3 regions of the Endozoicomonas sp. GU-1 genome follow, and region 3 is predicted to be linked to each of the others. Evidence: predicted binding sites of a transcription regulator. Region 3 holds the regulator's gene; each other region holds the start of a gene.
What was found. The regulator FNR, encoded in region 3, switches genes on or off when oxygen is low (the NO sensors DNR and NnrR bind a similar motif). The targets are predictions, from matches to a motif close to TTGATNTANATCAA.
Positions count from the first base shown of each region.

Region 1: a site for FNR is predicted at 4,077-4,090, ahead of O3276_RS13455 (EutN/CcmL family microcompartment protein). Genes of this name have one in related genera too.
Region 2: a site for FNR is predicted at 4,418-4,431, ahead of glpA (anaerobic glycerol-3-phosphate dehydrogenase subunit A). Genes of this name have one in related genera too.

Region 1 covers NZ_CP114771.1:3,288,254-3,298,132, reverse strand. The annotation lists gene O3276_RS13495 (cryptochrome/photolyase family protein) at 1-1,112, shown strand, start outside; gene O3276_RS13490 (hypothetical protein) at 1,225-1,497, opposite strand; gene O3276_RS13485 (high-potential iron-sulfur protein) at 1,612-1,950, opposite strand; gene O3276_RS13480 (EutP/PduV family microcompartment system protein) at 2,055-2,483, opposite strand; gene O3276_RS13475 (BMC domain-containing protein) at 2,491-2,787, opposite strand; gene O3276_RS13470 (hypothetical protein) at 2,784-2,933, opposite strand; gene O3276_RS13465 (EutQ-related cupin domain-containing protein) at 2,933-3,406, opposite strand; gene O3276_RS13460 (hypothetical protein) at 3,441-3,704, opposite strand; gene O3276_RS13455 (EutN/CcmL family microcompartment protein) at 3,701-3,970, opposite strand; gene O3276_RS13450 (serpin family protein) at 4,280-5,458, opposite strand; gene O3276_RS13445 (MBL fold metallo-hydrolase) at 5,713-6,678, shown strand; tRNA gene O3276_RS13440 (tRNA-Phe) at 6,844-6,919, shown strand; tRNA gene O3276_RS13435 (tRNA-Phe) at 6,956-7,031, shown strand; gene O3276_RS13430 (DNA cytosine methyltransferase) at 7,375-8,514, shown strand; gene O3276_RS13425 (GIY-YIG nuclease family protein) at 8,570-8,917, shown strand; gene O3276_RS13420 (oxidative damage protection protein) at 9,396-9,668, opposite strand; gene O3276_RS13415 (protein adenylyltransferase SelO) at 9,745-9,879, opposite strand, start outside.
Region 2 covers NZ_CP114771.1:3,116,412-3,126,290, forward strand. The annotation lists gene O3276_RS12770 (Re/Si-specific NAD(P)(+) transhydrogenase subunit alpha) at 1-1,265, opposite strand, end outside; gene glpK (glycerol kinase GlpK) at 1,881-3,389, opposite strand; gene O3276_RS12780 (MIP/aquaporin family protein) at 3,465-4,283, opposite strand; gene glpA (anaerobic glycerol-3-phosphate dehydrogenase subunit A) at 4,680-6,377, shown strand; gene glpB (glycerol-3-phosphate dehydrogenase subunit GlpB) at 6,374-7,684, shown strand; gene glpC (anaerobic glycerol-3-phosphate dehydrogenase subunit GlpC) at 7,678-8,874, shown strand; gene O3276_RS12800 (hypothetical protein) at 8,957-9,058, shown strand; partial or broken gene O3276_RS12805 (RNA-guided endonuclease InsQ/TnpB family protein) at 9,110-9,879, opposite strand, start outside.
Region 3 covers NZ_CP114771.1:1,884,919-1,894,797, forward strand. The annotation lists gene hemN (oxygen-independent coproporphyrinogen III oxidase) at 1-735, shown strand, start outside; gene fnr (fumarate/nitrate reduction transcriptional regulator Fnr) at 1,250-2,008, shown strand; gene O3276_RS07600 (adenine phosphoribosyltransferase) at 2,088-2,645, shown strand; gene O3276_RS07605 (hypothetical protein) at 2,844-3,320, shown strand; gene O3276_RS07610 (TraR/DksA family transcriptional regulator) at 3,370-3,699, opposite strand; gene O3276_RS07615 (ankyrin repeat domain-containing protein) at 4,171-5,847, opposite strand; gene O3276_RS07620 (hypothetical protein) at 5,792-6,001, opposite strand; gene ttcA (tRNA 2-thiocytidine(32) synthetase TtcA) at 6,115-7,026, opposite strand; gene O3276_RS07630 (3-oxoadipyl-CoA thiolase) at 7,334-8,536, shown strand; gene O3276_RS07635 (enoyl-CoA hydratase/isomerase family protein) at 8,575-9,282, shown strand; gene O3276_RS07640 (3-hydroxyacyl-CoA dehydrogenase family protein) at 9,251-9,879, shown strand, end outside.

The DNA of each region.
Region 1 (9,879 bases), 1.4 Mb from region 3:
GTAAACCCGGCAGAATGGAAACGTTCTACCGAAAGATGCGCCAGCAGCATGATGTTCTGATGTGTGATGGCCAGCCGGAAGGCGGACAGTGGAATTATGATGCAGATAATCGCTGTAAGCTCAAAGCTGCTGATCTTGACGCGATCCCGGAACCCTTAATGTTTGCCAGTTCAACCGCGTCCGTACTGGAACGGCTGAAACGCCATAAGGTACAGAGCTTCGGTGATATTGGCACTCATCTGCTCTGGCCGATTACCCGTCAGCAGTCATTAACATTACTCAATTATTTCTGCACCCATTGTTTGCCACATTTTGGTCAGTTTCAGGATGCCATGACTGCGAACAGTGACCATCAGTGGAGTCTTTACCATTCCCGGCTCTCCTTTGCCCTGAATACCAAAATGCTCCACCCGAAACAGGTGATTGATAAGGCGATCAGCGCCTGGCGGGAAAACCCTGAAGCGATTTCACTGGCGCAAATAGAAGGCTTTGTCCGTCAGATCCTGGGGTGGCGTGAATATATCCGGGGTGTTTACTGGAGCAATATGCCGGACTACGAGTCCATGAACTACCTGAAAGCGACCAGCGATCTGCCTGATTGGTTCTGGACCGGTCAGACACACATGAACTGTATGCGCCATGCCATTACTCAGTCATTGCAGTATGCCTATGCGCATCATATTCAGCGGTTGATGATTACCGGCAACTTCTGCTTGCTGGCGGGTATTGATCCTGATCAGGTCGACCAGTGGTATCTGGGCATTTATATCGATGCGATTCAGTGGGTAGAGCTGCCCAATACCCGGGGCATGTCGCAGTATGCCGACGGAGGCATGGTGGCATCAAAACCCTATGCAGGCAGTGGTAATTATGTGCAGAAAATGAGTGACTATTGCCCGGGCTGTGTTTACCAGGTGAAGGAAAAAGAGACAGAAAGCGCCTGCCCTTTAAACAGTCTTTACTGGCATTTTATGGAGAAACACCGGGAGATGTTGCAGAACAATCCCCGGACTGCCCTGGTTTATAAAGGGTGGGACAAAAAGGGTTCAGCGGACAGGAATGCCATCCTGAAGCGGGCCCGGTGGTGTATTAATCATCTGAACGCGCTGTAAACATTTGATAGCCCGATAGAGCCGCCGCTGAGGGAGGCTTATCGGTAGGGTATTGTTGGGCAATGGAGTGAAGGACCCAAAAGCGTGGGAGCGAGATCCTGGTTACAACGGATCATGGCTTGAGGTGGTTCACAATAATGGCAAGTGTCTCTTCAACTTTGTCAAACCGGTTATCAATGTTATCAAGCCGATTTTCAATCCTGTTGAAGCGTTCACGGTTTTCCTGCTGGTGGGCATCCACCTTTTTGTTCAGTGTCTCAATTGCTATTTCATGGCGCACGCTGTGCAGGAACAGTTTTTTTATATCATTCTGTGAGTTTTTAACGCTGATCTCTATTTGATGAATAGCATTCCAGAGCGCATCACTGTCTTTATCGTGGTTCATAAGGACAACTTCTGATTATTTTTGATGCGTTGAGAATAGCAGAGAAATGCCTCGTTCCCGGGTTTCTTTGAGGGAACGAGGGTGTGAGTATTAATGGTGTTCTTTACTAACCCATCAGGCAGGTTTTGGCACCCAGGCTTTACACCATCCTTCCGGTTCTACGGAGTTTGCTGGAAAAAGCCTGCAACCCTGGTTATCCGGGGTATAGAGCGCGCAATTCTCACATTTTCGTCCTTCCTGGTAGCCATCTATGGATTTAGCGTCTGCCTGTGTCTTCTTATAGGAAAGCCCTATTGCGGTAGGGTTGGACTCATCAAGTGCGGGGAGCGCAGCAGCCCGGGCCTGGCGGCTGGGAATATTAAGAAGGGGAATAAGCGCGGAAGCTGCGGCCAGTTGTAGAAACCGACGCCGGGTGGGGCCACGCTTTTCAGAATCGAATGGTTTTTCAGACATGGGAGTACCTCATCGTACTTTTATGTTTTTTAAACCTGATAGTATCAAAGTTTAAAACTTTTCTATTTATACGAGTAGGTATATCTCACGGATCATGGGGGAAATCAATGCTCAAGCCAGGTTTTCAGTGACTCCAGGCCGCTGCCTGAGTAAGCGCTGATTTCGAATATCGTTTTGATGCCAGCCGCCTTAAGTACTTTTCGTGAAAACTCAGGATCGGCTTTTTCGCTGTCGATCTTGGTGATGATACCAATCACTTCCCGATTGAACATACTGGCAAAGCCCGGAGGGATCTGATTCAGTTTTCTTGAACAATCGTGCACTACGGCGATGACCTGATAATCCACAGAAGATGACATCAGTGCGGCATAAAAACGGCGGTTTTCGATAAACTCACCCGGCGTATCGAGTATGTAATCACTGTACTCCATGGCCTGGGTTTTTTTGTATTTCAGCTCCTGCCCATAGAGAGCCTGAGTTAACGTGGTTTTGCCTGCGGTGGTTGAGCCCACCAACATCATCTTTTTCATCATCTTTTCATCAAGATCTGGTCACCCGGGCAGGGGAGAACTTCAGGTTATCCCTGAGCATATCCATGGCGGCATTCAGGCCGGCTTCAACACTGCCTACATCGCCGGTAATTACCAGGCAGCCGGAGAAACGATCCAGAAAACCGATTTCCACACCGGCCGCTTTGGTTGCCACGTCGGCGGCAATCATGGAGGCTTCGCTGGGAGTGATGGTCATAATGCCGATGGCACTGATGGTTTCCGCATCAAGGCCCAGCTTGATCACCAGGTCTTCCTGTGGATGGGCAATCAGGTGCGCCAGTGTCACCTGTTTACCGGGTACATATTCCTGAATGATGCGCTCTTTTTGTCGAGCCCGTTATCCCGGTGCTCCTGAAAGTTGCCACTCATGATTTTTACGACTCTTGTCTTGTATTGATATGGCTGACGGAACATCAGCCATGGATGTTTCATTACTGCTGCTTTTGACGTGCAATCTCTTCCCAGTTGGCCGGGTAAGCGACAAACATGAAGCGGGCGAAGTCCGGGGCGCTGAACTGAATCGTTGTGCCCTTGGGAATAAACATCACATCACCGGCATGGCCAACCACCTCACGGCCATCGATAATGATTTTCAACGTGCCTTCTACGATGTAATCCACTTCGTCGTATTCCAGCGTCCAGTCAAATGTGGTCTGGTGGATTTCCATCATGCCGCAGCCCAGGCGGGGGCTTTCATCCAGATCAAGGATGTCGGTGATAAACACCTTGTCACCGGGGTTGCCGGTATCAAAGGGTTTGCACTTGACGGTGGGTGCCTTGATCACGGCAACACCGGAAGGGTCGCTGTGTTTGTCAAATTCAGCGGCGGTGGCCTGTTTGGTCAGCTGCTCAGCCACCACTTTACGGATGATCTGTTCCAGTGCTTCCGGGGTAATCTGATTCATGATTAATCTCTTGAATACGATGTGAAAAACAGGATTACTTGAACAGGTGCCTGATGACTTCCTGTTGAATCGACTCGATTTGTTCCGGGGAGGTGATGTTGAATTCATCGACGAGGAGCATCTGAATGCGCTGTTGCAAGACCTCAACAGCACTGCTCTCGGGATTACGAATCACCTGAATCCCCTGAATCTTCGCCAAATCCGCAGCGCCGGGCGACAGCAGCATGCCTTTTCCCAGGATGAGGCAACCGCCAGAAACGAAGTCGTGCAGGTTTTGTCGGGTAATCAGGCGGCTCACCGGCTCACCTCCATATTGTCGACAATGCCAACAATCGCTGCGTCAACCGGGCCTTCGCAAGGGTGTATGGCTTTTCGGGCAGCACCACCTCTGGCGACCAGGACGAGGTCACCTATGCCGGCACCAACGGTATCTACGGCCACCAGTGACTGGCCGATTTCCTGCTCACAGGGATTGATCAGCTCAACGATCATTAATTTGAAGCCACTGAGACCATCCTGCTTGCGGGTGGCCCAGATGTTGCCAGTTACCTTGCCAATCAGCACTTGCCATACTCCCGGAAATGGTTGGGCTCGAAATTTCAACGGGGAACATTAATACAGGGGTTGGAAAGTCCAATTGACGAAAGTCAGTTTTCCAGGCATCAGAAAATTAACCTGGATCAATATTTGGGCAGTTTTTGCGGGTGCATGTGGGGGGCATACCTTATCTGTGATAAATGGTCGTGATGGCACAGTGAAGACCTGGCAGTGCTAAATTTCAAGTCTTCCATTTATCTGAATAAGCGCTTTGCTGATTATCTTACTTCTTACTGCCAGTTGGGAACGTGGCAGCAGAGAAGTAAAAAAGGTTAATCAGCTCTTTCCGGGATGATTAATCTGAGCCATGCCAATAACCCTTGGGTCGTTGGAATTTTTATGGTTAATTATTGCCAGGTAGAATGGATGGTCAAATTTAAAGCGAAGAAGTTTTTCAGGAGGTATATGTAAATCGTATGAGAATATAGATGACGCAGCAGCTACCGTCGCGCCATTTTCATCAACGTCCAATGCTGCTATGTGTTTACCCATGGCTTCAGCCTCTTCACATATTTTTGTAAATTGATAATTGAACTTGAACTTGGGCAGCGTGAGCACCGCGTGTTCTCTTCCTGATTTGCCCAGGATAGTGGTGAGTCCACTTGACAAAATTTGGTTGAGATCTTCACTACCGGGATTCGTTTCCCCTTCTGGCGGTAAAACAAACACCGCTTTCATGCCCGATTCCTCAACAGGAACAGCGACAAAGTCATAGTCTTTATTTTTAATGTGCTTAATGGGTTGTATACTTCCACTTTTCATCCACTGTATTTCTGAGTGGGCTGCATTTTCCCATGTGATTTCTGAACTCTCTTTTTCATTCATCACTCTAAAAGGAGACTGCCATGAAACCTGTTGCAATAACCAGGTGACCAGTTGAAACGCCAAGTCTGGATTATCCAGGTCTTTTGCTTGCAGAAAATCAGTAATCAGGCCCTGGGTGTCTTTTGTTATTTGCTCATTGAGCTCTGCCGTGGCCTGTTCAGGTCCCTTGTGAAAAAAAGCTTCACTGGTTGTATGAGGAATCTGGGATTGTCTCAGAATTCCATCAATCTTAGGTCTTTTTGAAAAGACATGTATGCCTTCTTCGGTGCTTTTGATCAATGGTCGAGCTTGATGAAGCTCACCAATATCCCCTGCTTGATAAGGCTCACCAGTATCCCCTATAGAGTCCGCCATATTTCTTAAATTGGTAGCGATTGCCTCTGATGTTGTGACCAGAGCAGGTGAGGTGACAATGTTAATTGATCGTTCGAGTAATGTTAATTCTCTAACAAATTCCTGTACGTCATCGGCAAGCCCCTTCAAATAGGGTTGGACATTGTTTGTTACTGATGTGCCAGAATCTGGGGAATCAGCCGAGTGTGTTGAGGATTGCGGGAGGGGTAAATCACTGTTGTCCCAGATTGTATTGGATGGAACTCTGGGGTAGTCACTAGAGGGTAAATTATTCATATATATTCAAGCCTCCAATCGTAATATTTTTATCTGAACCTGCACATTATTCATAAGCAAACATTTCAACTTCTGACCGGTTAAATGATAGGAGGTATTTTTATTCTGTAAATTATTGTTTGAAAATTAAATGTCATTGTTATTTTTACCAGATAGATGGTTGTTGTTGATTTTATTTGGCTATAGTGATCTCCAAATGATTTACTTAATATTCTTTCAGGAAAATTCATTTCTGAAATCGAAGGCTTAACAGGATGGCTAAGAAAGTGTTTGCCTCATCAAGAGATCTGGATCCCAAAAAAGAGACGCTTGAAGTGTTGGCAGAGGGTGTTTACGCCTTTACCGCTGAGGGGGATCCTAATGTCGGGGCCATTGAGGCAGAAGACTTCCTTATTGCTTTTGAGGCTCGGGCAACACCAAGGGCGGCGTCCGACTGGTTACGGGAACTCAGAAGGCATACAACAAAGCCTGTTAAGTATCTGGTTTTGTCCCACTACCATGCAGTGCGCGTACTCGGTGCCGCCGCCTTCTCAGCCGAATCGATTATTGCCCATGAGAACACCCGGTTCCTGATTGAAGAGCGTGGTATGGAGGACTGGGACAGTGAGTTTCGTCGAATGCCCAGGTTGTTCCGGGAACCCGAAGGAATCCGGGGGCTGACCCATCCTGATATTGTGTTTAATGATCGATTGGAAATCCCGCTGGGTGGGCTTCGGGGAAGCCTGGTGCTGGAATACTGTGGACGGGGTCATACCGCCGGGGATATCTGTGCCTGGCTGCCCCAACACAATATTCTGTTTGCCGGAGATCTTGTTGAGGCCCAGGCTGCACTTTATACCGGTGATGCTTTCCATTTTGACTGGTCCACCACCACGTTGGACAAGATAAAGGCTTACGGTGCTGAGACGTTGGTTGGTGGCCGGGGTGCAGTTGTCCACGGTCGGGATCATGTAGATGCAGCTATCGAGCAAAGTCGCACTTTCCTCAAGACCCTGATTGATCAGGTAGGGACCGTTTATAAAAACGGGGGAACGTTAACCGAAGCCTTTGCCGCATCCCATAAAAGCCTGGCCCCCCGGTATGGTAGCTGGCCCATTTTTGAGCACTGTTTGCCATTTGATGTTCAGCGCCTCTGGGATGAGTTTGCTGGTATCGACTGGCCGAGAATCTGGACTGCCGAGCGAGACCAGGAAGTTTGGGATCAACTGCATGGCGTATAGTAAAGTCGGTATCATTAAAGAAATGTATACGGTTAATAAACGACGGGTTGATGATCCCCGGCTTACATACTCACCGACTGACCATAAAAATTTATATATGACTTGACTCTCCAGGGTGAAATCCGTTTAATACGCCTCGCACATCGTTTTCGTTGTTTGAACAGCGCCTGGGTAGCTCAGTTGGTAGAGCAGCGGATTGAAAATCCGCGTGTCGGTGGTTCGATTCCGCCCCTAGGCACCATACTTAAATGATAAAAAATATGTGTGCCAAAATTTAGCCTGGGTAGCTCAGTTGGTAGAGCAGCGGATTGAAAATCCGCGTGTCGGTGGTTCGATTCCGCCCCTAGGCACCATTATATAAAGGCCCTGAAGCATTTTTGTTTCGGGGCTTTTTTGGTTGAAAAGTCGTATTATACGACGGAGTGTTTTTAGAGTGTCTTGGTCACAGTCTCTTCTTTGGAGTTATACCATCCCCCCCTTACCCTTTCCCGCGTGACGATGTATTGTCTTGCAGTGACTTCTGGCGTTAAGGATGTTTATACGGTACTGGAGTACTTCTCCGATATTCTTCTTCCGCTTAGTCAGCACATATCGGATAGAATCTACTCAAAAAAGGGTGCAAACTCTAAGAGTCCGAGAATAGATTGCCTTAACGAGAGCCACGTTGTCTAAAATAAATAACTTGATATTGCCAAGATGCTGAACCAGGTCCTTACAGCAGAAATTGGAGATGAATCCCACCGGTCAGCCACTGAGCCGGATTACTCTGCTATATCCAAAAAACCAGCCAGTGCTGATTTTTTTGCTGGAAGTGGACTTGCCACTGAAGGACTAAAAGATTTCTTTGACTCTGTATGGGCCAACGATATTTGCGCCAAAAAGCAGGCTGTTTTTGCCGCAAACCACTCGCCTGAAATCTTTACTCTTGACTCAATCGAAAACATCAAGGGTGACAAGCTTCCCCGACACTCCTTGTCTTGGGCAAGCTTCCCTTGCCAAGACCTTTCCCTTGCTGGAAATATGGGTGGAATAACCAGTTCTCGCAGCGGAATGGTTTGGCAGTGGCTACGCATTCTCGATGAGATGAGAGAAGCTCCAGCCGTATTGGTTGCTGAGAATGTCAGAGGCCTGGTATCCGGTAAGAATGGTGAAAACTACCTCGCTCTTCATAATGCTTTACTTGAAAGGCAGTACAATGTTGGAGCTGTCCTGATAGATGCTGTACATTGGGTACCTCAGTCTCGCCCGCGGATATTTGTCATTGCCGTGAGAAAGAGTACTGATATATCCGGTTTTATTACTGATTCACCAACATGGGCTCACCCCAAAGCTATTCAGGCCATTGCTTCCAAAGCAACTGATTGGACATGGTGGAACATTCCCGCTCCATCTACACCAATGCACCCACTGGAGAAAATCATTGAGCTGGATGCGCCCTTCGACTCTGAGGAAACCGTCAATCACCACCTCAGCCTTATTCCCAAAAGCCATTTTGATAAGCTTGAAGCCGCTGTAAAAAAAGGTCAGAAAGTCTTCCCGGGATATAAGCGAATCAGGAATGGTCAACAAGTGTTAGAGGTCAGAACGGACGGCCTTGCAGGTTGCCTGCGAACCCCAACTGGTGGTAGCAGCAGGCAGCAACTCGTTATATATCGTAATGGTAAGTTTGGAACTCGCCTTCTGACTGTGAAAGAAGCTGCTCAACTAATGGGTGCCCACAAATACCAGATACCAGGTACTTATAATCAAGGATATAAGGCCATGGGTGATGCCGTTGTGGTTCCTGTTGTACGACATCTTGCAGAGCATTTGCTCTACCCCCTTATAAAAAAATAGAGCTGAACTCTTTCTGTCGATAATGTTTAATAGCCTTCAGAAGGGTGGAGGCTATATGATTGACTACGGTATAACCGCTTGTGCATTTGAAACAGAAGAGCTGAGAAGACAGTTGTCTGCTTTTTTCGACTCCTCATTTTTAGGGCAAAAGGTTGGTAACTACAAGTTCGGTGTATATGCATTCTACGACTATGAGCGGGAACCCATTTATATTGGGCAGACCAAAGAAAGTCTGCGCACTCGAATCCGCAGACATCTGACAAACAGGCGGACTGATGCAGTTGCCATGTCAGTTCTTGATCCAATGGAAGTCTACGAAATAGAAGTGTGGCCCCTTCCTCAATACACGACTCTATCCAAGGATGAACGCAAAACAGCGAGCTTGCACTTAGATGCGCTTTAATATGCTGTATACAAAAAGAGCATTGAGACATCCAGGTTTCACGCCGTTTTGAATGAGAAAAGTCCCCCACAACCAAAGATCGAAATTGATATTCCACCATCATTTCGACAAGTCGTTATTTCTGATGAAGTCTTCAAATTGAGGAGCCATCCTGATTTTCGTATAGCCAGAAGGGCGGCAACTATCGCGAAGTTATCCCACATCATTAGTGAGAGAAAGGTAGCATACGGGCTGCGGAACACGTTGAATACTCAAGCCCTCAGGCTGCAATGGCTCACAGAAAAAAGGCTTTCGTCAGTATCGCCAGATTCTAATGAAAGTGATGATTGAAACTCAGCAATTGCTAGCCCGGATATTTCATCACCTTTAATGCATGCATGCCTATCGTTAACTGAACAATAGACATGATCAAAGATTTTCCCATCAGCTGTTAAGGCATGCCAGCCCCTGAGGCTTGCTGAGAATAGCCAGCCGGAGGTTAGTTATCTTCCGGCACATAGCCTTCAGCGGCATCAATATCTTCGCCAGAGAAATATTTATCCATTTGTTCCATAAGGTACTGCCGGGCTTCAGGTGCCAACAGGTTAAGATGCTTTTCATTGATCAGGCGGGTCTGGTGGGCCTGCCATTCAGTCCAGGCTTCCTGGGAAACATGCTCGAAGATCCACTGACCCTTTGGACCGGGTAATGGCGGAACCATGAGGCCTTCCGCTTCTTTTTTCAGTTTGACGCATTGAATCATTCTGGCCATTGTTATCTCACTGCTTCAGTTACTATGGATTGAGGGTATCTTAACGGGAAAGCTACCTGATAAACATTCATTCCCTTCAGGAAGAGCAGCTGACTTCCAGTTTTTTGCCCCATTCAGGCGGTTGACCTGCATAGTGCTCAAAATCAGGGTGCTCATCGTAGGGCGAAACCAGCACGTGCATCAGGTTTTCAATTTCCCGGTAGTCCCCTTT
Region 2 (9,879 bases), 1.2 Mb from region 3:
CTGCCGGGGGCCGAGTTAGCCACACAACCAAAGAGGACAGCACCGACAGCCATCAGCACCGGCTTCAGCCAGGGCCTGGCCTTTGCTTCCTGCTCGGGCTCTTTAGCCATCACCGGTTCCGGCCCGGCAGCCGGGGCGGCACTGACTTTCACCGGGGGTGGTGGCCAGGTGATGCTGCCGTCACGGATCACGGTCAGGCCACGGATCACTTCATCATCAAAGTTGATATCAATCTGCCCATCCTTGTTTGGACAGAGCAGCTTCAGCAGATTCACCAGGTTAGTGCCGTACAGTTGCGATGACTGGGTGGGCAGACGACTCGGCAGATCGGTATAACCGATCACTTTTACGCCATGGGCAACGGTGATCTGGTCCTTGACGGTACATGCACAGTTACCGCCGGTCTGGGCAGCCAGATCGACAATAACACTGCCGGGCTTCATGGCCTTGACCATGTCTTCGGTGATCAGCTTTGGTGCCGGTTTACCGGGAATAAGCGCCGTGGTGATGATGATATCAACGTCTCTGGCCTGCTCCATAAAGAGCGCCATCTCAGCATCAATAAACGCCTGGCTCATCTCCTTGGCATACCCATCGGAAGAGTCCTGCTCTTCTTCATAATCCAGCTCAAGGAACTCGGCCCCCATACTCTCAACCTGTTCCTTCACTTCAGGCCGGGTATCGAAGGCACGCACAATGGCACCCATGCTGCCCGCTGCACCCAGGGCAGCCAGGCCAGCAACACCGGCACCAATGACCAGCACCTTGGCTGGAGGAATTTTACCGGCCGCCGTGATCTGGCCATTAAAGAAGCGGCCAAACTCGTGGGATGCCTCAACCACCGCACGATAGCCACCAATATTGGCCATTGAACTCAGGGCATCCAGGGACTGTGAGCGCGACAGGCGCGGTACGCCGTCCATTGCCAGAATGTTCACATTACGCTGGCTAAGCTTATTCATCAGCGCTTCATTCTGGGCAGGCCAAATGAAGCTGGCCAGGGTAGCGCCATCTTTAAGCAGTGCAATTTCATCATCAATGGGCGCGTTCACCTTGAGAATAATGTCTGAGTTCCAGACCTCATCACGATCAACGACCCGGGCACCAGCCTGAGTAAATGCTTCATCCCCAAAGTTCGCTTTTACCCCTGCACCTCGTTCAACGACGACGTCAAAACCGAGCTTCTGCAACTTGCCCACTGTATCGGGCGTTGCAGCAACACGATTCTCGTTTTCCTGGACCTCTCCAGGGATCCCTATGCGCATAACGGTCACCGGAAGCTAAATTAATAGACTTTTCATTCAGTGCATCAGCACTTCTGAACCGGATACAAGGAGCCAGTTCAGAGTGCTTACCCCAATCAACAATGCTGAAACTTTTACTGTGAAAACGACCAACATTCTTACCTGATTTGTACATTGACAAGATCACAGGAACCGACAACATACGACATCATTCTTACACCAAAAATTCAGGCATATTGAGCTGTTTCATAAGATGGAAGCCCCGTGCAGGCAGCCTGTCTCAGAAGCCCTTCTTATAAATCAGGGCACACATAGTAAGTGATTTTTTGACAAAGTGGTAATTAACAACACTTGTTGGTGGGATTACCTATTTACCTGTATGCCGAAAACTTTGGCCAACTTTGAAAATCCACAGGCAATCTTGCCCAGGCACTATCGGTCAGTGTTGAGTGATGAAATGTTAATTGTGGGTATGAAAGACGGAGAGAATCATCCCAAAAGGACAGGCAAACTGAGAAATAAGGTTGGATTTATAAGGCTACGGTTGTGTAGATCGGCTACCAGACTCCACACCACACATTGGCCAAAGCAGTGCTCAGGGTAGCAAGCGCACCCTGAGCCCGTGAACACTTGTGTTTATTCCTGGTCTTCCCATTTCAGGCTGCGTTCTACGGCTTTCTTCCAGCCTTTGTACAACCCGCTACGCTGTTCATCATCCATCACCGGAATATAAACACGATCAACGCCTACCTTGTCCTTAAGCTCATCGATGCTCTTCCAGAAACCAACGGCAAGACCTGCCAGATAAGCGGAACCCGCTGCTGTTGATTCCGTCACCGTTGGACGAACCACTTCCTTATTCAAAATATCTGACTGGAACTGCATCAGGAAGTTATTGGCAACAGCACCACCATCCACACGCAGCTGTTTCATTTCGATACCCGCATCCTGCTGCATCGCTTCAATCAGATCACGGGACTGGTAAGCAATGGCCTCCAGCGTGGCACGCACAATATGGTTTCGGTTAGCACCACGGGTCAGACCGAAAATAGCACCACGGGCATAAGGATCCCAGTAGGGCGCTCCCAGGCCAACAAAGCCCGGCACGACATATACACCATTAGTGTCTTTTACTTTGCTGGCAAAATATTCGGTATCCGCCGCATCACGAACCAGGCCAAGCTCATCACGAAGCCACTGAACAGAAGCCCCACCCATAAAGACAGAGCCTTCCAGGGCATAATGCACCTTGCCATCAATACCAAAGGCGATGGTCGTTAAAAGACCATTTTCGGACTTAACCGGTGTCTCGCCGGTATTCATCAACAGGAAGCAGCCTGTGCCATAGGTGTTTTTGGCCATGCCTTTCTCATGGCACATCTGGCCAAACAGGGCGGCCTGCTGGTCACCTGCCATACCAGCCACCGGAATCCGGGTGCCGCCTTTACCACCAATGTTGGTCTTGCCATACACTTCCGAGCTGGACTTCACTTCAGGCAGCATGCTGCGTGGAATATCCAGCGCCTGCAAAATGGTGTCATCCCACTCCAGACGGTTGATATCAAACAGCATGGTCCGTGAAGCGTTGGTTACATCCGTCACATGGGCGCGGCCATTGGTGAGCTTCCAGGTCAGCCAGGTATCCACGGTACCGAACAACAGGTCACCTTTCTCGGCACTTTCACGGGCACCTTCAACGTTATCAAGAATCCACTTGATTTTTGTGCCAGAGAAATAGGCGTCCAGAACCAGACCGGTAGTTTCACGGATATGACTTTCCAGACCGGCTTTTTTTAATTGTTCGCAGATCTCCGTTGTACGACGGCATTGCCATACAATGGCGTTATAGACCGGCTGACCGGTAGTTTTATCCCAGACAACAGTGGTTTCCCGCTGATTGGTAATACCAAGTGCAGCCACCTCGTCCGGGCGAATATTGGTTTTTGCCAGCACCTCGGTCAGAACCGAACTCTGGGTCGCCCAGATCTCCATCGGGTTGTGCTCAACCCAGCCCGGTTGAGGATAATACTGGGTAAATTCCCGCTGAGAAGTACCAACGATGTCACCATCGTGGTTAAAAATGATGGCCCGTGAACTGGTGGTACCCTGATCAAGAGAAACAATGTATTTCTTTTCAGTGGTCATTCTTTTGTCCTTAATTCCTTAGCTGGCAGGGGTATCATCACCCCTACCTTCTCACAAAAATCGGCTAATAATCGATCAGGCGGTTCTGATTTCACAACCAGGTGTGGCGCACACAGCAGGTTCTACCTGCTTGCCCAGCACATTGATGTAAAGCCATGCGCCGGTCATGGCACCACAGATTGGAGCAACAATCGGTACCCAGAAATAGGGGTTGGCTCGTGCACCCGTCAGCGCCACTTCGCCCCAGCCAGCAAAAAACGCGAAGAGTTTCGGGCCAAAATCCCGTGCCGGATTCATGGCAAAACCGGTCAGAGGGCCGAAAGATGCCCCGATAACCGCGATAAGAATACCGATCAAAAGAGCGGAAAGTGCACCGTTGGAAACACCATTATTATCATCACCAATGGCCAGAATCCCGCCCATCAGCACAGCGGTAATGACGAACTCAACAGCGAAGGCCTGCAGGTTAGTGAGTGACGAGTGGGCATAAGTGGAGAAAATACCCGCTGTGGCCAGACTCTTCTCAGAGCCACGAATAATATTATGGGCCAACTCATAATCAGCGAATAAGCCACTGTACAGGAAGTAAACCAGGGCCGCAGCGCAGAATGCACCCAGTACCTGGGCAATAATAAAGGGAATGACCTTTTGCTTGTTGAAGCCTTTAAAGACAGTTAACGCAAGCGTCACGGCCGGATTCAGGTGAGCACCGGAGATGCCGCCGGTCACATAGATGGCAATGGCAACACCAAGACCCCAGACGATGGATATTTCCCACTGGCCGAAATCAACACCGGCCAGAACCAGCGCCGCTACACAACCCGCACCAAAGAAAATAAGAAGCCCGGTGCCAATAAACTCGGCAAGACATTCCCCCAGCAATGATTTTCTCATAATGGCTACTTCCACCTGCTTCACGCAGATCAACAATTATTAGTTAAGGCAGTGTCGTAAATACTGAATTCAGCAAATGCCTTGTTGGCGGCGAATTTTTACAAACAACAACAAACATTATCAATCCTGAAAGGTTGATATAAATCAATCAATTACCCATAAAGAAGGCTAATTGCGGGAAATACGCACAAAGCCAATCCACAAAACAACATTAATTTTCATGCGCCTCATGAACTTCGATTAATCATTAACCACACCCGGAAAATTCTGATGTTCGCTTTTTGTCGGACCAGATAACCATTCGTGCTTTTTTGTTGATTTGTGTCATTTGCTAAATATTGCCGTTTATTTATAGTGCGCGCCGCGAACATAAACGAACATGTAAGAGCAAATTCAATGAGGCAGATAGAGACCGACGTTGTCATCATCGGCGGGGGCGCGACCGGAGCGGGGGTTCTTCGCGATTGTGCGCAACGGGGAATGCGTGCAATTCTGGTCGAAAAGGATGATATCGCTAACGGTACTACCGGGCGTAACCACGGTCTGCTCCATTCCGGTGCCCGCTACGCAGTGACCGACCCTCACTCTGCCATTGAATGCATCCGTGAAAACCAGATTCTGAGAAAAGTGGCCAGCCACTGTATCGAAGAGACCGGTGGCCTGTTCATCACCCTGCCTGAGGACGAACTCTCCTTTCAGGACACATTCATTACCGCCTGCACATCTGCGGGTATACAGGCCGAGGCATTAACACCGGCAGATGCCCTGCGCATTGAGCCAAATGTGAATCCGAAACTGCTGGGCGCAGTGCGTGTTCCAGACGGTACCGTAGACCCTTTTCGGTTAACCGCTGCCAATATTCTTGATGCAGAAGAATACGGTGGTCGTCTGCTCAGCTATACCAAAGTCGTTGGCCTGATCATCAACAATGGCCGGGTACGAGGGGTTCACTGCATCAATGTGAAAACCGGTGAAAAAGTCGATATTTATGCCCAGCAGGTGGTGAATGCTGCCGGTATCTGGGGCCAGCAGATTATTGAATACGCAGACCTGGCCATTCGCATGTTCCCGGCTAAAGGGTCGTTATTGATTGTTGATTACCGCATTAATGGCATGGTGATTAACCGTTGTCGTAAACCCTCCGATGCCGACATTCTGGTTCCCGGGGACACCATCTCTCTGATTGGTACCACCTCTGAAAAAATCCCCTACGGTGACATCGAGAACATCCGGGTGACCCCCGACGAGGTTGACGTTCTGTTGGCTGAGGGCGAGAAACTCTGTCCGATCATGGCCAGGACCCGTGTACTTCGTGCCTATTGCGGTGTTCGCCCGCTGATCTCTCTGGGGGATGATCCATCAGGTCGAAATATCAGCCGGGGAATTGTCTTGCTTGACCACGGTGAAACCGATGCCCTGCCGGGTCTTATTACCATTACCGGCGGAAAGCTGATGACCTACCGGCTGATGGCGGAAATGGCCACGGATGCGGTGGCCAAAAACCTGGGTAACAGCAAACCCTGTGTCACAGCTATACGACCACTGCCCGGAGCTAATGGCAAACACAGCGATATTTACGCTCCCCAGGTTTCTATCCCGGTATCAGGCTCAGCAAAGTACCGCCATGGAGAAAGAGCGGCAAAGTTCCTTGCCAACGACAAAAAGCAGAATGCGGTTATCTGTGAGTGCGAAATGGTCACTCGCGGTGAAATCGAATACGCCGTCCATAACCTTAATGCCAGAGATCTGGTTGACCTTCGTCGTCGGACCCGCATTGGCATGGGGCCTTGCCAGGGAAAAATGTGTGCCTGTCGAGCGGCCGGTATTGTCAGCGAAATAACCCACGACGATAACGGCGAACAAGCGCTGAGCAGCGTGGGTGAGTTTATGCAGGAACGCTGGAAGGGCGTCAGGCCGGTGCTGTGGGGTGATGCGATGCGCGAAGCCGATTTGAGCTACTGGCTGTACAACAATCTTCTGGGCTACAGCCAGCTGGAACCCAATGACCCGGCACCGGTAAATTCCCACAGTGTCAACCCTGGCCAAGCTGCTGCGCTCTGCGGGGAAGAGTCAAAGGAAGAGGTAGCCCGATGAACTACGACGTTATTGTGATTGGCGGAGGCCTTGCGGGTTTAACCGGCGCAATCCGCTGCGCAGACGCAGGCTTGAAAACCGTTGTGATCAGTGCTGGAGAGAGTGCCCTGGCCTTTGCTTCCGGTGCCATCGACGTGTTCGGAATTGGACAAGATAATTCTTTCGTGGAATATCCATTCGCAGCCATCCGTCAACTGCCTTCCATCCATCCCTACCAGAAAGTGGGAGCAGCATCTTTACAGCAGGGATTGACATTTTTTACCGAACAAATGGCAGCAGCTGGCATCCAATTGAGCAATTCTGGCCAGCAGAATCATGGTCGTCTGACGGCACTGGGAGCCATTCGCCCAGCCTGGTTGAGCCAGGAAGGTGCTGGCAGCCTGCCGTTGCTGGCTCCTGCAGAAGGCATACGTCGTGTTGCCATCATCAATATTGCCGGCTTTCGTGACTTTCAGCCGGCACTGATGGCCGCAGGTATGAAGCAATATCCCGGATTCTCTGAGGCAGAGTTCATCCTGGCGGATATCAAAACGGCAACCCTGAACATTAATACCAGAAATGCCTATGAGCTGCGCTCTCTGGAGTTAGCCCGAACCCTTAAGCGTGACCTGTTCAGCCAGCCTAATGGTATAAACATATTGTCGTCTGCTTTACAGAAGGCAGCCGGTAATGCTGATCTGGTGGTTATACCCTCCGTCCTCGCTGTAGAAGGTGGTAATGACCTGATCCGTCAACTTGAAACACTGACCGGCCTGCGTATTTGTGAAGTCGCGACCTTGCCGCCATCACTCCCCGGAATGCGTATGGCCTCTGCCCTGAAACAGCGATTCCGGCAGTTGGGCGGTATGTTCCTGAAAGGTGACCAGGTGCTTTGTGGCTGCTTTGCAGAAAACCGACTGTGCTCGGTAAAGACCAGACTGAACCCCGATATGCCCATATCCGCCAGCCACTTTATTCTGGCCACCGGCAGCTTTTTCAGCCAGGGGCTGGCCAGTGACCGCCATCATCTGTCCGAGCCGGTCTTTGGCCTTGATGTTGATGCCCCGGACAGTAGAGATCAGTGGTCAGATCATCGTTTTATGGATGGAAAGCCGCATAATTTCAGCCATTTCGGTATTCACACCAGTGCACAGTTAAACCCGTACCGAAACGGTCAGAAAATCCATAATCTTTACTGCGCAGGTGCGGTGCTCAATGGTTTCAACCCGGTTCAGGAAGCCAGTTCGGGTGGGGTAGCCATCAGTACCGGCTGGTTTGCTGCCAACAGGATTATTGCCACGATACCTCAGGCGGAAGAAACATGCTGAACACCATGGATACCAGCTTTGACAGCTGCATTAAATGCACCGTCTGCACCACCCGCTGCCCGGTCGCTGAAGTCAACCCGGACTACCCGGGTCCCAAACAGGCCGGCCCCGACGGGGAACGTTTACGCATCAAGAACCCGGCGCTGTATGATGAAGCATTGCAACACTGCACCAACTGCAAACGCTGTGAAGTTGCCTGCCCGTCGGGTGTTCATGTAGGTACGGTTATTCAACTGGCCAAAGCCCGACATGGCGGTTTCAAAAAAGGCCCCAGGGAATTTATTCTCAGCCACACCGATATGATGGGGTCACTTTCTACCCCTGCGGCACCTGTCGTCAACATCGCCACGCAGCTGAAACCCGTTAAAAAGCTGCTGGATAAAGTGTTGGGCATTGATCAACGACAGACACTGCCAAAATATACCCATCAAACATTTCGTCGCTGGTTTCAACAGCAGAAGGCGCAGCAGAACCGCTTCAATCGTAAAATCAGTTTCTTCCACGGTTGTTTCACTAACTACAATGACCCCACCGTGGGCAAACATCTGGTAGCAGTCCTGAATGCCATGAATATCGGTGTCACGCTGTTAAAGAAAGAAAAATGCTGTGGTGTCCCGCTGATAGCCAATGGCTTCTTCGATAAGGCCCGTAAAAATGCCGAACTGAATATGGGGCAGTTTGCCGACTCATTAGCGGACAGTGAATGTGTACTGGCAACAGAACCCAGCTGTGCCATGACACTTCGGGACGAATACCCGGAAGTGCTTCATGTGGATAACCACGCCCTCAGAGAACGTATTCTGTTTGCCTCTGCGTTTATTACCAGGGAATTTGCCAAAGGCAATACGCCGGATATGAAGCCCGTTAACCTGAGGGTTGCCTATCACAGCCCCTGTCACCTGATCAAACAGGGTGGCGTGATTCACACCATGGAATTGTTAAACAGTATTCCCGGGCTGGCGGTGATCATGCTGGACCAGAAGTGCTGCGGAATGTCGGGTACCTACGGTTTTAAAAAAGAGAACTATCAAACCTCTCAGAACATTGGCCAGGGTGTCTTTGATCAGATCGAAGCGCTTAATGTGGATTATGTGGTCACCGACTGCGAGTCCTGTAAGATGCAGATAGAAATGAACACCGCTCATAAAGTGATGCACCCGTTGACCCTCATGGCACAGTCATTAGCCTGAGAATTCAATACTTATGGACGTTCAGAAAACGACAAAGCTTGTGCATAAACAGCAACAGATCCCACAGAGCCGACGCCATGAAATGATCATCACCCTGCTCAGGCAGGAAGGCTTTGTGACTACTGAAGCTCTGGTGCAACATTTTAACCTGACACTCCCCGCCCTATCGGGCGAGGGTTCTTAGATCGCTCCAAGAACCTTCCTGCTTCAACACGCCTTCCCTAGATAGCGGTTTTTAAGCCGCTATCCCCGTTCCAGTCGCTCCACAGGCTAACCCCGCCAGTCCGGCGGTTCTTATATTCTTTGCTGCGTTTATGTCCCTGTCGTGATGGGTATTGCACTCAGGGCAATCCCATTCACGAATAGACAACGGCAGACTTTCATAGACAAACCCACAGCAGGAGCACCGCTTGGAACTGGGAAAGAAACGGTCTATCTCAACCACAGTACGATCAGCCCATTCAGACTTGTACTTCAGTTGTCGGACAAACTCTCCCCAGTTGGCATCTGCGATATGTTTTGCCAGCTTTGGATTTTTGATCATGCCCTTCACATCCAACGATTCAACGCACACAACTTGGTTTTCGTTAATGAGTGTACGGGATGCCTTGTGGGTAGCATCCATCCGGCAGTCGGCTATTTTGGCATGGACACGGGCAACCTTGAGCCTTGCTTTGGCTCGATTGTTACTGCCTTTCTGCTTTTTAGCCAGTTGACGCTGAAGGTAGGCGAGCCTTTGCTCATAGCGTCGGGTGTGACGGGGATTGCCGGATTTTTTACCGTCCGATGTGATGAACAGATCGGTTAAACCTAAATCAATACCTACTGTCTTGTTGCTGATAGACATTGGTTTAGCTTCAAACTCGCAAAGCATGGAAACAAAGTACCGGCCCGCCCGATCTTTGCTGATGGTGATGCTGGAAGGCTCAGAACAAAGTTCTCGGCTCCAGCGGATATTCAGCGGTTCTTTGCTTTTGGCGATAAACAGTTGGCCTTTTTTCATGC
Region 3 (9,879 bases):
CAGACCACCAACAGTTTTATGGCAACCATCGATCGTGTGGTTGATATGGCCCCGGACAGGCTATCCCTGTTTAACTACGCCCACCTGCCCCACCGCTTCAAGCCGCAGCGCCGGATCAATGAGCAGGATCTGCCAGCGCCGGAAATGAAGCTGGACATTCTGCATCAGGCCACGGAAAAGCTGCTGGATCAGGGCTACATCTACATCGGCATGGATCACTTTGCCCTGCCAGACGATGAACTGGCCATGGCCCGGGAGGATGGCACGCTGCACCGGAATTTTCAGGGTTATACCACCCATGGCCATTGCGACCTGATCGGCATGGGCGTGTCTGCCATCAGCCAGGTAGGCGACACTTATATTCAGAACAGCACCGATGAAGCCCGGTACTGTGCAATGCTCAATGAACAGCAATTGCCAATGGTTCGCGGTCTGAAGATGACCGCTGATGACAAAGTCCGCCAGGCAGTGATTACCCAGCTGATCTGCCACTTCAAACTGCATTTCAGCGATATTGAACAGCGGTTTGATATTCAATTCAGGGATTACTTCCGGGATGAGCTGGCAAGACTGGAGCCGATGAGGGCGGACGGCCTGATCAGTCTCAATAGCGATGGCTTGCTGGAAGTACTGCCGAAGGGAACGCTGCTGATCCGTAACATCTGTATGCAGTTCGACCACTATCTCCATCAACCGGAAATGAAAGAAAAGACGCTCTACTCAAAGGTTATCTGAGCAGCACTCCGGAGCAATCACCAGGCTCCGGAGCCCCTCTCCCGCCAGTACCGACAATGACTGATCATCCCGCACAGAACCGAAACCTCTCTGCAGCTCACCGGCTTATCAGCAAAAAACTGAAACTGACGACGACTTGCCACCACTATCACATTGATTTACTTGAAACATAAGTGCAAAATCTGTCATGTCCGTTAAATACCACGAACGAAAATTTAATCCTGTGACATAAGACAATGTCAGATTGATTTTCCAGGGATAAAGACATACAACCACCAGGAGCCATGACCATACTATTATCAGGGTCAGCCCTGGGCTGGATAGACGACACGGCAGATGAAAGCTCACCGGAACCACCGCAGTTTATGACGCATTGCTAAAGCAGCACCAAACCCCTACCCTGGGTCTGCCCGGTTGCGTACATACCTGATTTACACTCCGGTAATACTTTTCATACACTTGGTTTTCCATAAACAGTGTCGAATTTCGCCAAATACGACTTTGAGGCCTCTCAATGACGTCAAAGCCCAACGTCCGACAGCCGAGCCATGTGGCTTGCAGAGACTGCAGCCTCAGCTCACTGTGCCTGCCACTGGCACTGAGCATTAAGGATATCGATCAGCTGGATCACATTATCAAGCGTGGGCGTCCTTTGAAAAAAGGCGAACACCTGTTTCTGGAAGGTGACCCCTTTACCAGCGTCTTTGCTGTTCGCTCAGGGGCTCTCAAAACCTACACAGCGACCAATGAAGGTGAGGAACAAATCACCGGGTTTTACCTGCCCAGCGAAATTCTTGGCCTGAGCGGTATGGATACGGATACCTATCCGGTGTCGGCCCAGGCGATGGAAACCACCATGATCTGCGAGATTCCTTTTGAGCAACTGGAAACCCTTTCCGATCAATTCCCGGAACTGCGCCGACATCTGATGCGCCTGATGAGCAAGCGTATCCGTGAAGACCAGCAAATGATGATGCTGCTGTCCAAGAAAAACGCCGATGAACGTATTGCCACCTTCCTGATTAACCTGGCCAGCCGTTTTCGTCGCCGGGGCTTTTCTTCGCAGTCGTTCCGTCTGTCCATGTCGAGAAATGAGATGGGGAACTACCTGGGCCTGGCGGTAGAAACGGTTAGTCGTGTATTTACCCGATTCCAGAAAAACGGCCTGATCTCCGCCGTGGGCAAGGAAATCGAAATTCGCAACTCGGTTGAACTCTGTGCCCTGGCCGGGGGAAAAACCCTGGAACCCAACCCTATTGCTACCAACGCCTGACTTTATCCTCTAAAGAAGCTACCCTTTGAGGTGGCTTCTTCCTTTTTATCCATTGACTGACAGCGGCATGCTCCCTCCCATGCATACAAACGAATGTTCATCCGTTCAGGAATATCTGCGAACGCAAATCAGAACCATCGCCAACTGGCCCCATGAAGGCATCCTGTTTCGGGATATCACCACACTGTTTGAAAACCCGGAAGCCTGGCGTAAGGCCGTGGATGTCATGGTTCAGCGTTATGAGAACCAGACTTTTGATCGCATTGGCGCGCTTGATGCCCGCGGTTTCCTGCTTGGCTCGACACTGTCCTATATCATGAACAAGCCGCTGGCACTGTTTCGCAAGAAAGGCAAACTGCCCGGCAAAACCCTCAGTGTCGAGTATGACCTTGAATATGGTAAAGCCGTACTGGAAATGCATGAAGACACCATTAAGCCCGGTGAAAACATTCTGTTGGTGGATGACCTTATCGCCACCGGAGGCACACTGCTGGCTGCCGATCAGTTGATCCGACAAGCAGGAGCCAGCACACTGGAAGCTGCAGCTATCATCAACCTGCCAGACCTCAAGGGTGCTGACAGACTCAATGCGGCGGGCATTCCAACCTATGCCCTGTGCAATTTTGCCGGTGAGTAAAACCACCCTCAGTTCAGAATTTCAGGGATGATACGATATGTCTCTTAGATCCAGGGTCAATGTCTGGATCTGAGAGCCACTCCCGCAATTACAGGACGCACAGACCGGGATCTACCCGGAAAAAGGACTTTGCAAATGGGAATATGCGCCAAGGAACTAAGGCACTATGTTGTTCGCCCCGCACTCAAGCATCTGGGTATGTGGAGCCCTACTGCTGAGAACCTGCTGCTTGGTACCGCGGCCAGAGAGTCCGGGCTTGGTTTTCATCTGAAACAGGCCAATCACCAGGCGCTCGGTATCTATCAGATTTCCCCACGCATGCACCGCAATATCTGGGACCTGTTTCTGGCCCCGAACGCTGACTTATCCAGCAAAGTCCGGGGACTGGCCAGCCAGCGGGAGTTTCTTTCCCACCCCCATCATGAACTGGCGACCAACCTGGTTTACGCCACCGCCATTGCCTGGCTTATCTATCACCGCTGCGGTATTCAGATCGAAGATATTGATAAAGAAGACATCACTGCCATGGCCAGATTATGGCAAAAGCACTTCCACAGCAGAAACCCCGGAACACTCCAGAGCTTCTGCGAAAGCTATCAAAAGATGATTATTGAATCAGGCTGCTCCACAGAGGAGTCAACGTACTTTAACCAGGCTGCAGCCAAACCGGCATAACAGGATTCAGCCTGCCTGCTCCCTTATCGCCTTGATGATGGATGCTCCCCTACAACCCCTTGGCCTCAGCACATTGAACACAGAGGTCAGCATAAGGCATAACCTCAAGGCGCTGAACCGGAATTTCCTTACCGCAGGACAGGCAGAAACCGTAATCGCCCTCATTTATACGATCAAGGGCGCGGTTAATTTTACCCAGTTCAATCACCGCCTCGTTACCCAGTGCATCAATAACCTCATCATTCTCCCGTTCCTGCGCCTGCTCAGACCAGTCGGCACTGTTTTTTCGGGAAGCATCCTGTTTAATTTTACCCAGACGCGTATTCAGCTCATCCCTGCGAGCCATCAACCATTTCTGCCACTTATCATGATTTGTCATTTTGCTACCCCTGCACAAAAATACTGTAGAATCCTGCTGTTTATTCTATAAACAATGGTTGTGTCAAAAGGTCACTCTTTACCATAAAACAACGCCGACGAACCTTATCCCCACTCACAAAAACGGATAAAGTAATTACCAACCTGCGGCGTACTGATTCTTTCCAAAATCATGAATTCAAATAGTAGATCATTGATACCGTAAACGTAATATTCAGTTTCAATCCGGAAAAACATTTTCCCACCTGGTACATCAATTCAATGAGTTTGACGTGTACGATCTCCGTTCACCCTGAGCGGAGTCGAAGGGTGCTTGGCACGATCTATCAGAGTCCGGAGTTTCCGTCCTTCGACAGGCTCAGGGCGAACGGAGTGCGGAAGCACGACAACCCGTCAAACTCAGTGAAACCATGTACTAGGAGCTTGTCCGAGAATAGCGCCCGTCTAGGAGCCTGCCCGAGAATAAGCTGCCCTACTGCGGTGGCCGCAAATAAGGCAGCCGTTTCAGCCAGGCGATGCAGGATGTGTGATTAAGCTGTCTGGCAAGTACCAAAGGAGTCCTGCCATGTCTGTTTCTCACCCGATGATCTGCGCCGGCATTCAACAGCATCCTGACAACTTTCAGGTTGCCATTGAATGCCGCCAGATGCAGAACGGTATTGCCGTCTTGATCGGGAATATTCAGATCCGCCTTCGCTCGAATCAGCAGGCTCAGGGAAGCATTAAAGGAGAAATGAATAAAGGACATATCAACGGCATAGTGCATGGCCGTACGGCCGGAATTATCTTTAATATCAAGCTGAGCACCTGCCTGGACCAGGGCTTTCAGGCTATTGCAACGGTGTTTAAGCACCGCCAGATGCAGTGCGGTCTGACCCTCTGCGTTGGTCATGTCAGGATCAGCACCGGAGCGAATAAACAGGCGCAGGCACACATACCTGCCGTTGATGACGGCGTCGTGTAACACCGTGTTGCCAGCCGAGTCCCTTGCCGAAAAATCCACGTTAGCCTCAACGATGACCCTGGCGCACCCAAGATGGTTGCATCGGGTGGCTATGTGCAGCGCTGTCATAACGCTATTGCCGTTGGTAAAGGCCTGGATATTGGCCCCCCTGCGGATCAGGGTTTGCACGCTTTCAAGGTGTCCATGATAAGCAGCAAGGTGCAGGGCATTCCAGCCACAATTGACCAACGCCTCAACGTTGGCGTTGTTATCAATCAGGATCTCCAGACATTCACTATGGTTTCGCATGGCAGCGTAATGCATCGCCGTTCTGCCAACGGGGGTCACTGCGTCAAGGTTCGCACCTTTATCGGCAAGTAATCGCAGGCAGTGGCCATGACCACCGGTGGCCGCATGGTGAACTGCCACCCGGCCATGACGGCTGGCTATGGTCATGTTACACCCATTGCTGATGAGAATATCCATAACCGCCCTGTGGCCGGCCTTGGTCGCCAGAATCAGGGGTGTCCTGCCACGGCTGTCCACGGTATCAATAATGCCCGGGTTCCGGGCCAGTATCCTGGCACACTCACAACGGCCTTCCAGGGCAGCAATATGCAGTGCCGTTCGGTCATCACTGTCCCTGGTGGCAGGGTTTGCCCCTCCCAGAACCAATGCTTCGGCAAACTTACCATCTTCCAGCCTGGCTGCCAGATGAAGGGCTGCATCACCATCCCGGTTAGTCATGTTGAGACCCGCACCGGACTGAATCAGAAAATTAACCACATCAAGGTGGCCATTGACCAGGGCAATGTGCAGTGGGGTCATGCCGTTATTGATGGCCGGGACATCCAGCGAAGCCCCCGCTGCCACCAAAGCCCTGACGCAACCTATTTGCCCATTGCTGGCGGCCATATACAGCAGACGGACATGGTGACCTGTGTCACCGGTACGAAACAGGGCAAAGACAATACTCGGGTCCAGGCTCAGCAATTGCTGAAGCTGTGCCAGGTTTCCGGAGCGACAGCAACTCAGGGGCATTGATTCGCTGTACACTGAGTACTCATAGAGCTTCGCCCCACCCTCTCGCATCAGTGGCACTGCTGCATTAAGACAGACCGGGCAAGTTCGTCTGGACAACTGCCGGCTGTTAAGCCAGGGGGTCACACATCGCTCGTGAAAGCGATGGCGACAAGGGGTAATCACTACCCTGTTGTGTCCAAACAAGCCAACCAGACAAATCGGACAGACATCGTTTAATGGTTGCCTTGTCGGGTTGGAAACTGGAGAAGTTGAATTTTCCATCAGTATTCAGGTCACCGTGTACCCGGTTGAATTCATGGACAACCGGTGATTTCATAAACACTATTGACAGAAAAATTGTGGGCTGGTTCCTGAAAGGCAGCACAGAAGCTGTCCTGCCAGCTATTGGCGCACCGTTGCAGTCTGATCTGAATTGAACGTCAACAGGCCCTAAATAGTAATGATTTTTACCATGTCATTATCGGTATCGATTGGATCAGGAATATTCCCGGAAAAGATCGTTTGATTGTCCTCATGCTCATAGGACTTGCGCTCGCCAGAACGATCCATTGCAAGATCCTTGAAATTGAACAGCCCAGTATCAGCCATCTGGGATGGCGCTATATTCTGCATAGCCGTAAAAATTGACTCGATCCTGCTCGGGTTCTTTTTTTCCCACTCAGCCAGCATGGCTTTGATATTCTGACGCTGCAGGTTCTTTTGTGAGCCACACAGGTTGCATGGAATAATCGGGAACGCCATTTGTTCAGCAAACCGTTTGATATCCTTCTCGCGGCAATAAGCCAAAGGGCGAATCACCACGTTCCGGCCATCGTCTGATAGTAACTTGGGTGGCATGGCGGCCAGCCGGGAGCCGTAAAACATATTAAGGAACATGGTCTCGACGATGTCGTCCTTATGGTGGCCAAGGGCAATTTTGGTTGCGCCGATATCTTCGGCAAAGGCGTACAAAGTGCCACGGCGCAAGCGCGAGCATAAACCACAGGTGGTTTTACCCTCCGGTATCTTCGACTTAACCACCGAATAGGTATCCCTGTTAATAATATGATAAGGAACATTCAGGCCATCCAGGTATTCCGGCAGGATATGCTCAGGAAAGCCCGGTTGTTTCTGATCCAGATTCACCGCCACTAAATCAAAGGTTATCGGTGCACTTTTCTGGAGACTCTGCAAAATATGAAGCATCGTGTAGCTATCAGCGCCACCCGATAAACAGACCATCACTTTGTCGCCATCCTCGATCATATTGAACTCTTCAATAGCCTGACCTGCGTGGCGGCGCAACCTTTTTTGCAGCTTGTTAAATTCTGTCTTTGCCGTTCCGGAAAGAGAAGTCGTCATATTATCCTGAGGGAGTCTAAAGAAAAATTTGATTATAACTATCTGTCAATCTTTCACCAATCAGACCGATTGCTATCCCGCTACGGACTTTCACTACAGGGGATTCTGAAACCAGCTCAAATGGAATAAGTTATGGGATATCCCCACCCCGGGAAGGTATCCACCGAGCCATTCAAGACCCACAACTTGAAACGACTTAACGTCAGCAGTCACTGAAAATAGATAAAACCCGGTATTGATTAACAAAAGCAAAATCAATATATTTAAAACCAAATTCCGCACAGCAGAATAATAAGGAAGTAACAGCATGTCCGATGCCTATATCTACGACGGTGGTCGTAGCCCTTTCGGCCGACACGGTGGGGCGCTCTCATCGATCCGTCCGGATGACCTGTTGGGTGACATCATCAGGACTCTCATTCAGCGCAATGCTTTCGACCTGAATCAATACGAAGACGTTATCGCAGGCAGCACCAACCAGGCCGGTGAAGACAGCCGAAATGTTGCCCGCTTTGCCGGTTTGCTGGCTGGCCTGCCCATGGCCACCGGTGGCATTACCGTTAACCGATTGTGTGGTTCAAGCCTGGCCTCAACACTGGATGCCGCCAGGGCTGTTCGCTGCAACGAGGGTGAGTTATTTATTGCCTGCGGCGTTGAATCCATGAGCCGGGCCCCGATGGTGCTCTCCAAGGCAGCATCAGCGTTTGACCGTGGTCAGGTATTGGCTGATACCACCATGGGAGCCCGATTCACCAATCCGAAAATTGTCGATCAGTTTGGTGGCCACAGCATGCCGGAAACCGCTGATAACATTGCATCCGACCTTGGCATCAGCCGCGAAGAGAGTGATATTTTTGCAGCTGCCTCACAGGCTAAATATGAAGCCGCCCGTTCAGCCGGTTATTTTGTCGATGAAATTATTCCGGTAGAAGCACCGCAAGGACGCAAGAAACCGCCAGTTGTCGTTAGTCTTGATGAACATCCACGCCCAGGTACAGAGATACAGGCACTGCAAAATTTGCGCCCCCTGTTTCAAGGCGGTGTGGTCAGTGCAGGTAATGCTTCCGGCATAAACGACGGTGCATCAGCACTGATCATTGGCAGTCAACAGGCCGGGGAGAAGGCAGGTATCAGGCCCCGCGCACGGATTCTTGCCGGTGCGATTGCCGGTGTTGAGCCACGGGTCATGGGGCTTGGTCCGGTGCCAGCGTCACGCAAAGCCCTGGCACGGGCCGGACTGACACTGGCAGATATGGATGTTCTGGAATTTAACGAAGCCTTCGCAACCCAGGCGTTAGGCTGCATGAAGCTGCTGGAGATTGATTTCAATGATGCCCGGGTCAACCCCAATGGTGGTGCCATCGCTATTGGCCACCCGCTGGGTGCCAGTGGCGCAAGAATCGTGCTCAGTGCGCTGCGTCAATTGGAACGCACGGGCGGGCGGTACGCTTTGGCGACCATGTGTATCGGTATCGGCCAGGGCATTGCGGTAGTCATCGAAAGAGTTTGATGCACTGACTTTTTTTTTACCACAATAAGAATGAATTTATGACTGTCACCTATGATTTGCAGAACAAAATTGGTGTTATCACCATCAATAACCCACCGGTCAACGCCCTTTCCCAGCCGGTACGTGAAGGCCTGAAAGGCACCATTGAGAAGGCTCAGTACGATGACTCCGAACTGTTAATTATCATCTGCACAGGGCGCACCTTTTTTGCCGGTGCCGATATTTCCGAGTTTGGCAAAATGCCCATGGAGCCATCGCTGCCGGATGTGGTCAATTTGATTGAGGCATCGGCCAAACCAGTGATTGCCGCTATCCATGGCACGGCGCTTGGTGGCGGATTTGAAGTCGCCCTGGCCTGTCATTACCGCATTGCAGTTCCTTCTGCCAAAGTAGGTTTGCCAGAAGTCAAACTGGGTTTGCTGCCCGGCGCAGGTGGCACACAGCGGGCTCCCCGTCTGGCCGGGGTAAAAAACGCACTGGATCTGATGACGTCTGGTCAACCCATGAAAGCGGCCAGGGCGCAAAGTATCGGGCTGCTCGATTCATTGGTTGAGGGCGACTTGCTGACCGGTGCCATCGAGTTTGCCAACACCCTGCTGGCTGACAAACCGGAAGTCCGGCGCGTGGGTGATATAACCATTGACCCTGCCCAAATAGAGCCGGGCTTGTTCGATGCCTACCGGGCCAGGCTGGCCAAACGTGCCCGGGGACAGATTGCGCCCCGAAAAAATCGTCGCCTGTGTTGAAGCGGCCGTTCACCAACCCATCAACAAGGGGCTGGAGCTTGAGCGGAAACTGTTTGTTGAGTGTCTTCTGTCACCTGAGTCACAGGGATTACGACACCTGTTTTTTGCCGAGCGCAAAGCTGCAAAAATTAATGGCCTGCCGAAAGAAACCCGGGCTAAAGCGATTCAATCGGTGGGTATTATCGGTGGTGGCACCATGGGCGGCGGGATCGCCATGAACTTTGCCAATGCCGGTATTCCCGTCACTCTGCTGGAGATTGATGAACAAGCCCTGCAACGTGGTAAGGATATTATTGCCAGCAACTACGGTATCACCGTTAATAAAGGCAAGCTCTCCGGGGCCGAAGCAGAAAAACGGCTCGGGATGATCCGTGGCACAACCTCTTATGACCACCTGGCGGAAGTGGACCTGGTGATCGAGGCGGTATTTGAAGACCTGGCCATCAAACAAACCGTTTTCAAACAACTTGATGCCGTGTGCAAGCCCGGCGCTATTCTTGCCTCCAACACCTCTTATCAGGATATCGATGCCATCGCCGCCGTGACCCGTCGTCCACAAGACGTGATTGGACTGCACTTCTTCAGCCCGGCAAATGT